2 regions of the Streptomyces sp. NPDC005492 genome follow, and region 2 is predicted to be linked to the other one. Evidence: predicted binding sites of a transcription regulator. Region 2 holds the regulator's gene; the other holds the start of a gene.
What was found. The regulator HrcA, encoded in region 2, represses chaperone genes, less so after heat shock. The targets are predictions, from matches to a motif close to TTNGCACTCNGNNNNNCNGAGTGCNAA.
Positions count from the first base shown of each region.

Region 1: a site for HrcA is predicted at 2,468-2,494, ahead of groES (co-chaperone GroES). Genes of this name have one in related genera too.

Region 1 covers NZ_JBEXDX010000021.1:113,207-120,418, forward strand. The annotation lists gene ABZT04_RS26655 (ester cyclase) at 1-164, shown strand, start outside; gene groL (chaperonin GroEL) at 276-1,895, opposite strand; gene groES (co-chaperone GroES) at 2,015-2,323, opposite strand; gene ABZT04_RS26670 (hypothetical protein) at 2,625-3,284, opposite strand; gene ABZT04_RS26675 (polysaccharide deacetylase family protein) at 3,281-4,234, opposite strand; gene ABZT04_RS26680 (methyltransferase domain-containing protein) at 4,336-5,523, shown strand; gene ABZT04_RS26685 (hypothetical protein) at 5,517-5,702, opposite strand; gene ABZT04_RS26690 (sigma-70 family RNA polymerase sigma factor) at 5,699-6,964, opposite strand; gene ABZT04_RS26695 (YciI family protein) at 7,040-7,212, opposite strand, start outside.
Region 2 covers NZ_JBEXDX010000010.1:125,915-133,126, reverse strand. The annotation lists gene ABZT04_RS16655 (MBL fold metallo-hydrolase) at 1-541, opposite strand, end outside; gene hrcA (heat-inducible transcriptional repressor HrcA) at 714-1,730, shown strand; gene dnaJ (molecular chaperone DnaJ) at 1,731-2,864, shown strand; gene ABZT04_RS16640 (nitronate monooxygenase) at 3,066-4,142, shown strand; gene ABZT04_RS16635 (16S rRNA (uracil(1498)-N(3))-methyltransferase) at 4,139-4,894, shown strand; gene ABZT04_RS16630 (VOC family protein) at 4,912-5,304, shown strand; gene ABZT04_RS16625 (hypothetical protein) at 5,393-5,941, shown strand; gene ABZT04_RS16620 (S41 family peptidase) at 5,987-7,212, shown strand, end outside.

The sequences.
Region 1 (7,212 bases), on a different contig from region 2:
CGGGTGACTTCCTCGGGATCGCGGCCACCGGGAAGAAGGTCGTCATGACGGGTACGACCATCTTCCGCTGCGACGAGGACGGGAAGATCGTCGAGGGCTGGTGGCAGTACGACCGTCTGGGGCTGATGGCACAACTGGGTGTGCTGGACGGGCTGGAGCGCTGAGAGCCCCGGCCTCCAGGTCCCGGCCACCGAACCACAGGACCGCCCGCGAAGGGAGAAGCCCCCCGTTCCGCAACGGAACGGGGGGCTTCTTCGTGCGAGGTGCGAGGTGCCTCAGTGGGAGTGGCCGTGACCAGCGGCAGCCGGCTCCTCCTCTTCCTTCTTCTCGACGACCAGGGTCTCGGTCGTGAGGAGGAGGGAGGCGATGGAGGCGGCGTTCTCCAGGGCGGAGCGGGTGACCTTGACCGGGTCGATGACGCCGGCCTTGACCAGGTCGCCGTACTCGCCGGTCGCGGCGTTGAAGCCCTGGCCCTTCTCGAGCTCGGCGACCTTGGCGGTGATGACGTAACCCTCCAGGCCGGCGTTCTCGGCGATCCAGCGCAGCGGCTCGACGACCGCGCGGCGCACGACCGCGACACCCGTGGCCTCGTCGCCGGTCTTGTCGAGGTTGCCCTCCAGGACCTTGGCGGCGTGCACCAGAGCGGAGCCACCACCGGAGACGATGCCCTCCTCGACCGCGGCGCGGGTCGCGGAGATGGCGTCCTCCAGACGGTGCTTCTTCTCCTTCAGCTCCACCTCGGTGGCGGCGCCGACCTTGATCACGCACACGCCGCCGGCCAGCTTCGCGAGGCGCTCCTGGAGCTTCTCGCGGTCCCAGTCGGAGTCCGTGTTCTCGATCTCGGCCTTGATCTGGTTGACGCGGCCGGCGACCTCGGAGGCGTCACCGGCACCGTCGACGACGGTCGTGTCGTCCTTGGTGACCGTCACGCGGCGGGCGGAGCCCAGCACGTCCAGGCCGACCTGGTCGAGCTTGAGGCCGACCTCCTCGGCGATGACCTGACCGCCGGTGAGGGTGGCGAGGTCGCCGAGCATCGCCTTGCGGCGGTCGCCGAAACCGGGGGCCTTGACCGCGACGGCGTTGAACGTGCCGCGGATCTTGTTCACGACCAGGGTCGACAGGGCCTCGCCCTCGACGTCCTCGGCGATGATCAGCAGCGGCTTGGAGGCGTTGGCCTGGATGACCTTCTCCAGCAGCGGCAGCAGGTCCTGGATGGAGCTGATCTTGCCCTGGTGGATGAGGATGTACGGGTCTTCGAGGACCGCTTCCATCCGCTCCTGGTCCGTCACGAAGTACGGCGACAGGTAGCCCTTGTCGAAGGCCATGCCCTCGGTGAAGTCCAGCTCCAGACCGAAGGTGTTGGACTCCTCGACGGTGATCACACCGTCCTTGCCGACCTTGTCCATCGCCTCGGCGATGAGCTCGCCGACCTGGCTGTCCTGCGCGGACAGACCGGCGACGGCGGCGATGTCGGCCTTGTCGTCGATCGGCCGCGCGGTGGCGAGCAGCTCGTCGGAGATGGCCTTGACGGCGGCGTCGATGCCCTTCTTCAGGGCGGCCGGGGAGGCACCCGCGGCGACGTTGCGCAGGCCCTCGCGCACGAGCGCCTGGGCGAGCACGGTGGCGGTGGTGGTGCCGTCACCCGCGATGTCGTTGGTCTTGGTCGCCACCTCCTTCACCAGCTGCGCACCGAGGTTCTCGAACGGGTCCTCGACCTCGACCTCGCGGGCGATGGTGACACCGTCGTTGGTGATGGTGGGGGCGCCGAACTTCTTGTCGATGACGACGTTGCGGCCCTTGGGGCCGATCGTCACCTTCACCGTGTCGGCAAGCTTGTTGACGCCGCGCTCGAGGGCGCGACGGGCGTCCTCGTCGAACTTCAGGATCTTCGCCATGGGAGCGGTTCAGCCCTCTCGGAAAACGTGGGTGAAACGAACTACGCCCCCGACGCCCGGCTTCATAAGGTCGCGGGGGCCAGGGGCGCAGCTCACATACTGAATGTGCGTGAAGTGAATTACTTCTCGATGATCGCGAGCACGTCGCGGGCCGAGAGGACGAGGTACTCCTCGCCGCTGTACTTCACTTCGGTACCGCCGTACTTGCTGTACAGCACGATGTCGCCGGTCTTCACGTCGAGCGGAAGACGCTCGCCGTTCTCGAAGCGGCCCGGGCCCACGGCCAGGACGACGCCCTCCTGGGGCTTCTCCTTGGCCGTGTCCGGGATGACCAGGCCAGAGGCCGTGGTCTGCTCGGCGTCGAGCGGCTGGACCACAATGCGGTCCTCAAGCGGCTTGATGGCAACCTTGGAGCTGGTGGTCGTCACGATCCGACCTCCCCCTTCGGAGATCTCACGGGGTTAACTGTCTGAGGTGGCGACCAGGTGGATCCGTCGTCGCGGGTGCCGGACCTGCCCGTCGCTATTGGCACTCTCCAGGGGGGAGTGCCAGACCTGAGACTATGACTGCGATTAGCACTCGGTCAAGCGGAGTGCCAATGCCTGCGGCGCTTGGGCGGGATTTTGTCACCGTTCGCCGCAGTGGCCGTCCCTGGGGGCTGCGCCCCCAGACCCCCGCTTCGGCCTTCGGCCTCGTCCTCAAGCGCCGGACGGGCTGAAATTGCTGAAATCAGAGGTAGTCCTCCAAGTTGGCCACCGTCAGGCCATGGCCCTGGATCGTTCGCAAAAGGCGTGCCGTGCTGTCCGCTGGGCCCACCTGGACGATGTCTCCGGGGGTCAGGTGGTGGGCGCCTCGGGCGTAGGTCAGGGTTCCGGTCGTCGTGGAGGCCCGCCACAGGACCAGGGCGGAGACACCGCAGTCGGCCGCGGCACGGCGTGTCGTCAGGTCGTAGGCGGCGGGCCGGAGGAGGCGGGCCCGAGTGGCGCAGATGCGGGTGCGCTGGGCGGTGTACGGCCGGCCGGTCAGGGTCGGGCGGCTGCGGAACACGGTGACCGGGAGCCGTAGTTCGCGGATCGGGTCGGCGAGGTGCGGGTCGTGGTCGTCGTCCTGGGTCAGGAAGACGACCTTGTCGTGGGTGCGGACGTGGTCCACGACGGGCGGGAGGCCCGGGCCCGCCGAGCGGACGGCGGGCCGGGAGGCCGGCTTCGGGGCGGGGGCCAGCGGGGCGGTCAGACCCCAGTGGCGGTACGGCTGTTCGTGGGACGGGCCGTGCTGGTGTACGCGTTGGGCCGCCTTCTTGCCGAGCCGTTCGATGGGGTCGACGGACTGGGCGCAGCCGGTGAGGAGGGTGGCCGCCAACGCGACGGCCACCGGCACCCGCAGCCTCACAGGTAGTCCTCCAGGCGGGCCACCGCGTACCCGTCGGCCGTGACCTTGCGCAGGAAGCGGCGCATGTCGTCGACCATCGTGCCCTTCCAGTCCTCGCGGCCCCGGAAGTGGGTCAGGACGATGTCGCCGGGGTGCAGCTCCCGGTCGTCCTCGCGGTACTCCCAGTGGTCGACGAAGACCTCTTCGTCCCAGATCGGGGCGTACTTGATCCCGCAGGACTTGGCGGCGACGAGGGTGTCGTGGTTGTAGTTCCCGTACGGCGGCCGGAAGACCGTCGGGGCCTTGCCGAACTGCTTCTTCATGATGGCCTGCATGCCGCAGATCTCGCGCTTCTGCTCGGCGTAGTCCAGGCCCGGCAGATAGGGGTGGGTGAGGGTGTGGTTGTTGACCGTGTGCCCCTGGGCCTGCATCTTCCTGAAGTAGCCGTAGTCGTCCTTGATCAGGTAGTTGCTGAGGAAGGCCGTGTACGGGATCTTCAGGTCGCTCATCATCCGCAGGAACGCGGGGTCCTTGTTCTCCCCGTCGTCGATCGTGAGGAACACGATCTTCTTCTTGGTGGGGATGGTGGTGAAGACCGGCGGGAGGTTCAACTCCTCCTGGTCGTCCACCTCGAAGCCCTGGCGCGCGGTGATCTCCGGCTTCCGCGCGGGCGCCGGCGGAGCCTGGAGCGGCACCTTCGCCAGCCCCCAGCGCTTCGCGGCGGCGACCCGGGCGGCGTGGGCGGCGCGCAGCTTGCTCGCGTAGGAGTCGAGCGCACGGGCCGGGGGCGCGTGCAGGGGCTGCGCGCCATGGGCCGGGGAGACGGCCGTACCGGAGCCGGACTGGGTGCAGCCGGAGACCACGGCGGCCAGCGCGAGGACGGCGAGCGCACCATGGACGCCCGCCCTCCGCCCGCGAGTTCCCCGGCCTCCGTACGCCCGATTGATGTCATTTTGTACGACTACTCGCATGACGTCGGATCTTTCCAAACCCCGGCACGGATCCCGCGCCGACACCGCGAGGACACCACCGCCGGAGGCACACCGTCCACCGACTGGCCCACAATGAGCCGGTGAACGACCCCGTACTCGCCTTCGCCGCCCTGCTCACCCCCGAGGGCCGTGCCCTCCTCGACGAGGTCCGCGGCACCGACCCGGCCAAGGAACTCGCCGTCGCGACCCGGCTGCGCCGCGAGCACCCCGCCGACCTCGTCTCGGCGGCCCTCGGCCAGGCCCGGCTGCGGCAGCGGGCCGCGGCGGCGAAGTTCTCGGCCGAGGACGCCGACCGGATGTTCTTCACCCCGAACGGCTTCGAACAGTCGACCCGGTCCACCGTCGCCACCTACCGCGCGGGCCGGATGCGGGAGCTCGGCGTGACGTCCGTGGCCGACCTGTGCTGCGGCATCGGCGGCGACGCGATCGCGCTGGCGCGGGCGGGGGTGCGGGTGCTGGCCGTGGACCGCGACCCGCTGACGGTCGCGGTGGCGCGGGCGAACGCGGAGGCACTGGGCCTGGCCGACCTGATCGAGGTGCGCGAGGCGGACGTCACGGACGTGGACACCTCGCCGTACGACGCGGTGTTCGTCGACCCCGCGCGACGCGGCGGGCGGGGCCGGATCTTCGACCCCGAGGCGTACTCGCCCCCACTGTCCTGGGCCGTGTCCGCCGCTACGACGGCCCGGCTCGCCGCCCTGAAGATCGCACCCGGGGTACCGCACGAGGCGATCCCGGAGACGGCCGAGGCGGAGTGGATCTCGGACGGCGGGGATGTGAAGGAGGCGGTGCTGTGGTTCGGCACCGGAGCGCCGGGCTCGGTACGGGCAACTCTCCTCCCCGGCCCACGAGTTCTGCGCGGTCGCGGCCTGCCCGACCCCGAAGTCCGTTCCGTGGGGCGGTACTTGTACGAACCCGACGGCGCCGTCATCCGCGCCCATCTCGTCGCCGAGGTGGCGGAGGACGTCGGGGGCGGCCTCGTCGACGAGACCATCGCGTATGTGACAGCGGATGAGCTACGGCCGACTCCTTATGCCTCCGCCTATGAGATCACCGATCAACTCCCCTTTGGCGTCAAGAAGTTGAAGGCGTTGTTGCGGGAGCGGCAGGTGGGCGTGCTCACGGTGAAGAAGCGGGGGTCGGCCGTCGAGCCGGAGGAACTGCGGAGGAAGGTGCTGCCGAAGCCTCAGGGGGGCAACTCGGTGACTGTGTTTCTTACTCGGGTGGCGGGGGCGCCGACGATGTTGATCGGGGGGCCGGCTCACTGACGCGATCGCCGAGCGGCGAGCATCAGGAGCACCGTGAGGATGACAGCACAACAATTGGCGACTATCCCCAGGACGAAGGGGATGATCGGTATGTGTCCACCGTGCCCGGTAGCGCTCAGGACGATCCCGGCCGTGCCCACGAGGTACATCAACGCGACCGCGATGATCACCCTCGTCATGACGCCCCCTCGGCCCGGCGCAGCAGGAGTCGGCGTTCCCGTTCGTTGCGGGCCAGCCCCGCCGCCCGTTCGAACTCCGCCCTCGCCTCCGTCGTACGGCCAAGGCGCAGCAACAGATCCCCGCGCACGCTCGGCAGCAAGTGGTAGTCCCGCAGGGCGGGTTCGGTGGCGAGGGTGTCGACGATCTCCAGGGCCTGGGCCGGGCCCTCCATCATCGAGACCGCGACCGCTCGGTTCAACTCGACCACCGGGGACGGGAATCGGGCCGCGAGGAGGCCGTACAGGGTCGCGATCGTCGGCCAGTCGGTCTCGGCGTAGGTGTACGCGTGGGCGTGGCAGGCGGCGATGGTGGCCTGGAGGGCGTAGCGGCCGGGGGCGCCGGTGGCCACGGCGTCGGCGCGGCCGAGGGCGGTGATGCCGCGGGCGATGAGCAGGCGGTTCCAGCGGCGGCGGTTCTGGTCCTTGAGGAGGACGGGGTCGCCGTCCGGGCCGGTGCGGGCGGCCGAGCGGGAGGCCTGGAACTCCAACAGGGAGGCCAGGGCGTGCACTTCGGGCTCCTTCGGCATCAGGCCGGCGAGGAGGCGGGCCAGCCGCAGCGCGTCCTCGCAGAGGCTCGGGCGGAGCCAGTCGTCGCCCGCCGTCGCCGCGTACCCCTCGTTGAAGATGAGGTAGATGACGTCGAGGACCGAGCCGAGGCGGGCCTCCCGGTCGGGGCCGTAGGGGACCTCGAAGGCGATGTTCTTCGTGGCCAGGGTGCGTTTGGCGCGGACGATGCGCTGGGCGATCGTCGGCTCGGGGACGAGGAAGGCGCGGGCGATCTCGGGGGTGGTCAGGCCGCCTAGGAGGCGGAGGGTGAGGGCGGTGCGGGCCTCGGGGGACAGGACCGGATGGCAGGTCGTGAAGACGAGGCGGAGGAGGTCGTCGTCGATGTCGTCGGGAGCGGACGGTTCCTCGGGCGGGGCCGTCGTCTCCAGGGTGCGGCCGATCTCCTGGAGCTTGCGGGTGTAGTTCTCCCGCCGGCGGATCAGGTCGACGGCGCGGTGCCTGGCCGTCGCCATGAGCCAGGCGCCCGGGTTGTCGGGCACACCGTCCCTCGGCCACTGCTCCAGCGCGGCGACCAGCGCGTCCTGGGCGAGCTCCTCGGCGATGCCGACGTCGCGGACTATGCGGGCGACGGCGGCGATGATGCGCGGTGACTCGATACGGAAGACGGTTTCGAGGGCGGTCGCGGGGGAGGCGGTGGGCTGTGATTGCGGTTCCACAACCCACCATCGAACACCTCTGATGCCCTGAGGCCAAGGAAGGCCGGGGGAAGGCCAAGGAATGCCGGGGAAGACTCAGCCCTCCGCGATCTCCCGCACCTCGCAGGTCACCGTCCAGAACTCCTCGTGCACCTTCAGGAACCGCTTGGTCCACTCGATCGCCTCGGCCATGTCCTTGCACTGCATGAGCGCGTAGCCGCCGACGACCTCCTTGGACTCGGTGAACGGGCCGTCGGTCACGGAGATCT
Region 2 (7,212 bases):
ACTCCTCGACCAGGTCACCGCAGAAGACGACCACCGGGTCGCCCGGCACCACGAGCACGAGGTCGTGGGCGGTGTGTCCCCGGGCGGTCACCATCAGGGCCTTCGGGCCGCCGTCGAGTTCGAGCAGCGCGTTGCCCCACACGTATGCGCGGGGGCGTACGAGGGTGTCCGCCGCGTTCTCCGCCGCCCGCGGGTCCAGCCCGTTGCGCACGGCGTCGGCCCGCAGCTCCTCGCCGCCGCGCTCGAACACCTCGCGCGTGCCCCCGGCCGAGAAGACCGTCGCCCCGGCGAAGACCGCCGCCCCGAAGACATGGTCGAAATGCGGGTGGGTGAGCGCGAGATGGGTCACACGGTGGCCGGCGAGCGCCTGCGCCTCCCTGCGCAACCGCGCGCCCTCCGTGACGCTCGACCCCGCGTCGATCATGAGCGCCGAGCCGCCTCCGAAGACCAGCCCCACCGTGCAGTCCCAGCCAGGCAGCCGGCACCGCCCCACCCCGGCGGCCAGCCGCTCCCACCCCAGCTCTTCCCAAGTCACCGTCATACGGCGACGCTAACGGTGACGGCACCCACGGCGTGACATCGCAGGACGGGCCTTGCCCGGGGTGTACCTCACGGCCGTACACTGGGCCGGGGAACGCTGGCACTCGCGCGCACAGAGTGCCAGGAAAAGGGCAGACCGACGGTACCGGCGACCAGAACTGGAGGTGTGCGCGATGCTCAGCGAACGCAGGCTTCAGGTGCTGCGCGCCATCGTCCAGGACTATGTCGGCACCGAGGAGCCGGTCGGCTCCAAGGCGCTCACCGAGCGGCACAGCCTCGGCGTCTCCCCGGCGACCGTGCGCAATGACATGGCGGCCCTGGAGGACGAGGGGTACATCGCCCAGCCGCACACCAGCGCGGGGCGGATCCCCACCGACAAGGGCTACCGGCTCTTCGTCGACAAGTTGGCCGGCGTCAAGCCGATGACCGGCCCCGAGCGCAAGGCGATCCAGAACTTCCTGGACGGCGCCGTCGACCTCGACGACGTCGTGGGCCGTACGGTACGGCTGCTGGCGCAGCTCACCCGGCAGGTCGCCGTCGTGCAGTACCCCTCGCTGACCCGCTCGACCGTGCGGCACGTGGAGCTGCTGGCGCTGGCGCCCGCGCGCGTGATGCTCGTGCTGATCACGGACACCGGTCGGGTGGAGCAGCGCATGGTGGACTGCCCGGCGCCGTTCGGGGAGGCCTCGCTCGCGGATCTACGCGCGCGGCTCAACAGCCGGATCGCCGGCCGCCGCTTCGCGGACGTGCCGCAGCTCGTGCAGGACCTGCCGGAGGCCTTCGAGGCCGAGGACCGCGGCACGGTCACGACGGTGCTCTCCACCCTCCTGGAGACCCTCGTCGAGGAGACCGAGGAGCGGCTGATGATCGGCGGCACCGCCAATCTCACCCGCTTCGGACATGACTTTCCCCTCACCATCCGCCCCATCCTGGAAGCCCTGGAGGAGCAGGTCGTCCTCCTCAAGTTGCTTGGTGAGGCGGGGGATTCGGGCATGACCGTACGGATCGGTCACGAGAACGCCTACGAGGGACTCAACTCCACTTCGGTGGTGTCGGTCGGTTACGGTTCGGGCGGCGAGGCAGTCGCCAAGCTCGGCGTGGTCGGACCGACCCGCATGGATTACCCGGGAACGATGGGAGCGGTACGCGCAGTGGCACGGTACGTCGGACAGATCCTGGCGGAGTCCTAAGTGGCCACGGACTACTACGCCGTTCTCGGCGTGCGTCGCGACGCGTCGCAGGATGAGATCAAGAAGGCCTTCCGCCGGCTCGCGCGCGAGCTGCACCCGGACGTGAATCCGGACCCGAAGACCCAGGAGCGGTTCAAGGAGATCAACGCCGCCTACGAGGTGCTCTCGGACCCGCAGAAGAAGCAGGTCTACGACCTCGGCGGCGACCCCCTCTCGCAGGCGGGCGGCGGCGCGGGCGGCTTCGGCGCCGGTGGCTTCGGGAACTTCTCGGACATCATGGACGCCTTCTTCGGTACGGCCTCGCAGCGCGGACCGCGCTCGCGCACCCGCCGGGGCCAGGACGCCATGATCCGGCTGGAGATCGAGCTGGACGAGGCGGCCTTCGGCACCACGAAGGACATCCAGGTCGACACCGCCGTCGTCTGCAACACCTGCAACGGCGAGGGCGCGGCCCCCGGCACCTCCGCGCAGACCTGTGACATGTGCCGCGGCCGCGGTGAGGTCTCGCAGGTGACCCGGTCCTTCCTGGGCCAGGTCATGACGTCCCGCCCCTGCCCGCAGTGCCAGGGCTTCGGCACCGTCGTCCCGACCCCGTGCCCGGAGTGCGCCGGTGACGGACGCGTCCGCTCGCGGCGCACGCTCACCGTCAAGATCCCGGCGGGCGTGGACAACGGCACGCGGATCCAGCTCGCGGGCGAGGGCGAGGTCGGCCCCGGCGGCGGCCCCGCCGGTGACCTGTACGTCGAGATCCACGAGCTGCCGCACGCGATGTTCCAGCGCCGCGGCGACGACCTGCATTGCACGGTCACGCTCCCGATGACGGCGGCGTCCCTCGGCACGAAGGTGCCGCTGGAGACGCTGGACGGCATGGAGGAGGTCGACATCCGGCCGGGCACCCAGTCCGGCCAGTCGATCCCGTTGCACACCCGGGGCGTCACGCATCTGCGCGGCGGTGGCCGGGGCGACCTCATCGTGCACGTCGAGGTCACCACGCCGACCAAGCTCGACGTGGAGCAGGAACGCCTGCTGAGGGAACTGGCGAAACTGCGCGGCGAGGAGCGGCCCACGGGCCAGTTCCAGCCGGGCCAGCAGGGTCTGTTTTCGCGGTTGAAGGACGCGTTCAACGGTCGCTGACGCCGGCGTGGTGGAAACTGCCGGGGGTCCGGGGGTTGTCCCCCGGGCAGACACAGTCAGCCTGGTCAGCAGGGTCTGTTCTCGCGGTTGAAGGACGCGTTCAACGGCCGCTGACCCGGTCGGAACCGGGGCATGCACCTGTCCTATGCCGGGCGGAAGGCCGGATTCGGACTTGTTCGGAGGACGTGACAACATGCCGTCATGTCCTCCGCACTGACCGATCTCCTCCCTCATCCGATCGTGCAGGCCCCGATGGCGGGCGGTGTCTCCGTCCCCCAGCTCGCCGCGGCCGTGTCCGAGGCCGGTGGGCTGGGGTTCCTCGCCGCCGGGCACAAGACGGCCGACGGCATGTACCAGGAGATCAAGCAGTTGCGGAGCCTGACGGCCCGCCCCTTCGGCGTGAATCTGTTCCTGCCCCAGCCCGAGTACGCGGACAGGGCCGCCGTCGACGTCTACGCCCATCAGCTGGCCGGCGAGGCCGCCTGGTACGAGACGGAACTCGGCGATCCGGACAGCGGCCGCGAGGACGGCTACGACGCCAAGCTGTCGGTACTGCTCGACAACCCGGTGCCGTTCGTCTCCTTCCACTTCGGCGTCCCGACGCGTGAGGTGCTGGACGCGCTGCGCCGGGCCGGCACCTTCACCCTCGTCACCGCCACCACCGCCGAGGAGGCCCTCGCCGTGGAGCGGGCCGGTGCCGCCGCGGTGATCGCGCAGGGCGTCGAGGCAGGCGGCCACCAGGGCACCCACCGTGACCTCCCGGAGCACGAGGGCGCGGGCATCGGTCTGCTCTCCCTCGTCGCGCAGGTCCGCGAGACCGTGACCCTCCCGATCGTCGCCGCCGGCGGTCTGATGCGCGGCGGCCAGATCGCCGCGGTCCTCGCGGCGGGCGCGAGCGCGGCCCAGCTCGGCACCGCGTTCCTCGCCACCCCGGAGTCCGCCGCGCACGCCGTGCACAAGCAGGCCCTCACCAACCCCCTTTTCACCCGCACCGAGTTGACCCGCGCGTTCTCCGGCCGCCCGGCCCGCGGCCTGGTCAACCGCTTCATGCGCGAGCACGGCCCCTACGCCCCCGCCGCCTACCCCGAGGTCCACCACCTGACCTCGCCGCTGCGCAAGGCCGCCGCCAAGGCCGGTGACGCACAGGGCATGGCGCTGTGGGCCGGACAGGGCCACCGCATGGCGCGCGAGCTGCCCGCCGGCCAGTTGGTCGAGGTGCTGGCCGCCGAACTGGCCTCCGCCCGGACAGCGTTGTCGGCCGGAGGCGATCTCCGATGACCGCGGCGGTGTTCGTCGTGGATCCACTGGTGATCCCGGACTTCAGCGGTGGCGAGGTCGTCCTCGACGGTCCCGAGGGGCGTCATGCCGTCTCGGTGAAACGCCTGCGGCCGGGCGAGGACATCACGCTCACCGACGGGCGCGGCCGGTATCTGGACGGTGTCGTCAAGACCGTCGAGGGCAAGGACCGCCTGGTCGTCCTGGGTTCGACCGTGATGGAGGAGCCCCAGGAACAGCCCCGCATCACCGTCGTCCAGGCCCTCCCCAAGGGCGACCGCGGCGAGCTGGCCGTCGAGACGATGACCGAGACGGGGGTCGACGCGATCGTCCCCTGGGCGGCCTCCCGCTGCATCACGCAGTGGAAGGGCGAACGGGGTCTGAAGTCCCTCGCGAAGTGGCGGGCCACCGCCCGGGAGGCAGGCAAGCAGTCCCGCCGCATCCGCTTCCCGGAGGTCGCGGACGCGGCGACGAGCAAACAGGTTGCCGCACTTCTCGCCAAAGCCGACTTCGCCGCCGTCCTCCACGAGGACCGCGTCTACGCCGGCGAACCGCTGGCCACCGCCGAACTCCCCGCCGAGGGCGAGATCGTGCTGGTCGTGGGCCCCGAAGGAGGCGTCTCGCCCGAGGAGTTGACCCTCTTCGAGGAGGCCGGGGCGAAGGCCTACCGGCTCGGGCGTAGCGTGCTGCGTACATCGACGGCCGGGACCGCGGCGACGGCCCTGCTCCTGGGCCGTACCGGACGTTGGTCCTGAGGCAGGGGAGAATCGCCGTGGAACTCGCCCAAGTACGGTTGCTCGTCAGCGACTTCGCCGCCTGCTACCGCTTCTACGCCGAAGTCCTCGGCCTGAAGCCGCAGTCGGGGTCGGCGCAGGGGCCGTACGAGAAGTTCTCCCCCTCCATCGGGGCGGCCGGGATCGCGCTCCAGGACCGGGCGATGATGGCCCAAGTCCTCGGTGAACTGGGGGACTTGGCGACCGGGCACCGCTCGCTGGTGGTGCTGCGCGTCGACGACCTGGACGGGTACTGCGAGCAGATCGCGGCCCGGGGCGCGGTGCTGCTGCACGGTCCGGCGCCGATGACGGACCGGATGCGGGTCGCCCATCTCAAGGACCCCGAGGGCAATGTGGTGGAGCTTCAGGAGTGGCTGCTGCTGCGGGGCTGACGGTCGTGCGCCGGTGATTACGCCCCCGGCGCACGGGTGGCCGTATGCGCTCTTCCGTGTGCGCCTCGACGGTGGCAGGCTGCCGTCCATGGGGGCGTTGAGACAGATCTGGCGTCGGCCGCGCGGGCGGCGAGTGGCCGCTGCGGCGGGACTCGTGGCGGTGACCGTGGGCGGGGCCGTCGCGTGCCAGCCCGGTGATCTCAGCGCGGCGACCGTCGCGTACACCACCGACAAGACCGCGACCGCCGAGCTCAATCGGGACCACGTGAGCGTGAGTTGGCTGACCTGCACGGGCAACTACGGCAGCAACAACAAGGTCTCCACGCCCTCGCCGACCGAGACCACGGTCGTCACCGTCGACTGCCAGGGGCAGACGAACGACAACCGGGACATCACCGTCACCGGCACGGTCACCCGCGCCGTCGACGGCGCCTGTGTGCGCGGTGACCTGGTCGCCAAGGTCGGCGGCAAGCAGGTCTTCCACGTGACCGGGCTCGGCGACTGCAACGCGGCGACACCGTCGTCCGTGAGCAACCCGAACCCGACCCTCACCTACGGCCCGGGACCGACCGTCACCGTCACCAAGACCATCTGGTGCAAGGGCGACCCGACCTGCTGGCCCGTGGAAGGCAAGTGATCCAAAGGGCTGTCGGCGGATACCGTCGATGCATACCCTGATCAGGTGACTCAGCCCTCAGCGTCCGCAGCCCAGGCCTATCTCCGCTTCCCGCACCTGCACGGCGAGTTGATCGCCTTCACCGCCGAGGACGACGTGTGGCTGGCGTCCCTCGACGGCGGCGGCCGGGCCTGGCGGGTCAGCGCGGAGAACGTTCCCGTGAACCATCCGCGGATCTCGCCCGACGGCACCACCGTCGCCTGGACCTCCACCCGGGACGGCGCCCCCGAGGTGCACATCGCCCCCGTCGACGGCGGACCCGCCAAACGCCTGACGCACTGGGGCAGTTCACGCACCCAGGTGCGCGGCTGGACGGCGGACGGCGAGGTCCTCGCACTCAGCACCGCGGGCCAGGCGAATCTCCGCCGCAGTTGGGCCCGCGCGATCCCGCTGGACGGCGGACCGGCGACGACCCTCCCGTACGGGCCCGTCGGCGATGTCGCCGTCGGCCCCGGGGCCACGGTCCTGCTCTCCGCCCCCATGGGCCGTGAGGCCGCCTGGTGGAAGCGCTACCGGGGCGGCACCGCGGGCAAGTTGTGGATCGACCGGGATGGCGATGGTGAATTCACGCGCCTGCACGAGGAGTTGGACGGCAACATCGAGTACCCGGTGTGGGCGGGCGACCGGATCGCGTTCCTCTCCGACCACGAGGGCACCGGCGCGCTCTACTCCTCCCTCGCCGACGGCTCCGACCTCCGCCGGCACACCCCTCTCGACGGTTTCTACGCCCGGCACGCGGCCGGCGACGGCACCCGGATCGTGTACTCCTCGGCCGGTGAACTCTGGCTCCTGGACGACCTGGACGGCGCCGAGCCGCGCCGGCTCGACATCCGGCTCGGCGGGCAGCGCACCGACCAGCAGCCCTTCCCGGTGGCCGCGGGCCGCTGGTTCGGATCCGCCTCGCCCGACCACACCGCGCGCGGCAGCGCGGTCGCCGTGCGCGGCGCCGTCCACTGGGTCACCCACCGCTCCGGCCCGGCCCGCGCCCTCGCCGCCACCCCCGGCGTACGGGCCCGGCTGCCCCGCACCTTCCGCAGCGACGGCGAGGAATGGGTGGTGTGGGTGACGGACGCCGAGGGCGACGACGCCCTGGAGTTCGCCCCCGCCACCGGCCTCGCCCCCGGCGCCACCCCGCGCAGGATCGCCGCCGGACAGCTCGGCCGCGTCCTCGCCCTCACCGTCGCCCCCGACGGCAGCCGCGCCGCCGTCGCCTCGCACGACGGCCGCGTCCT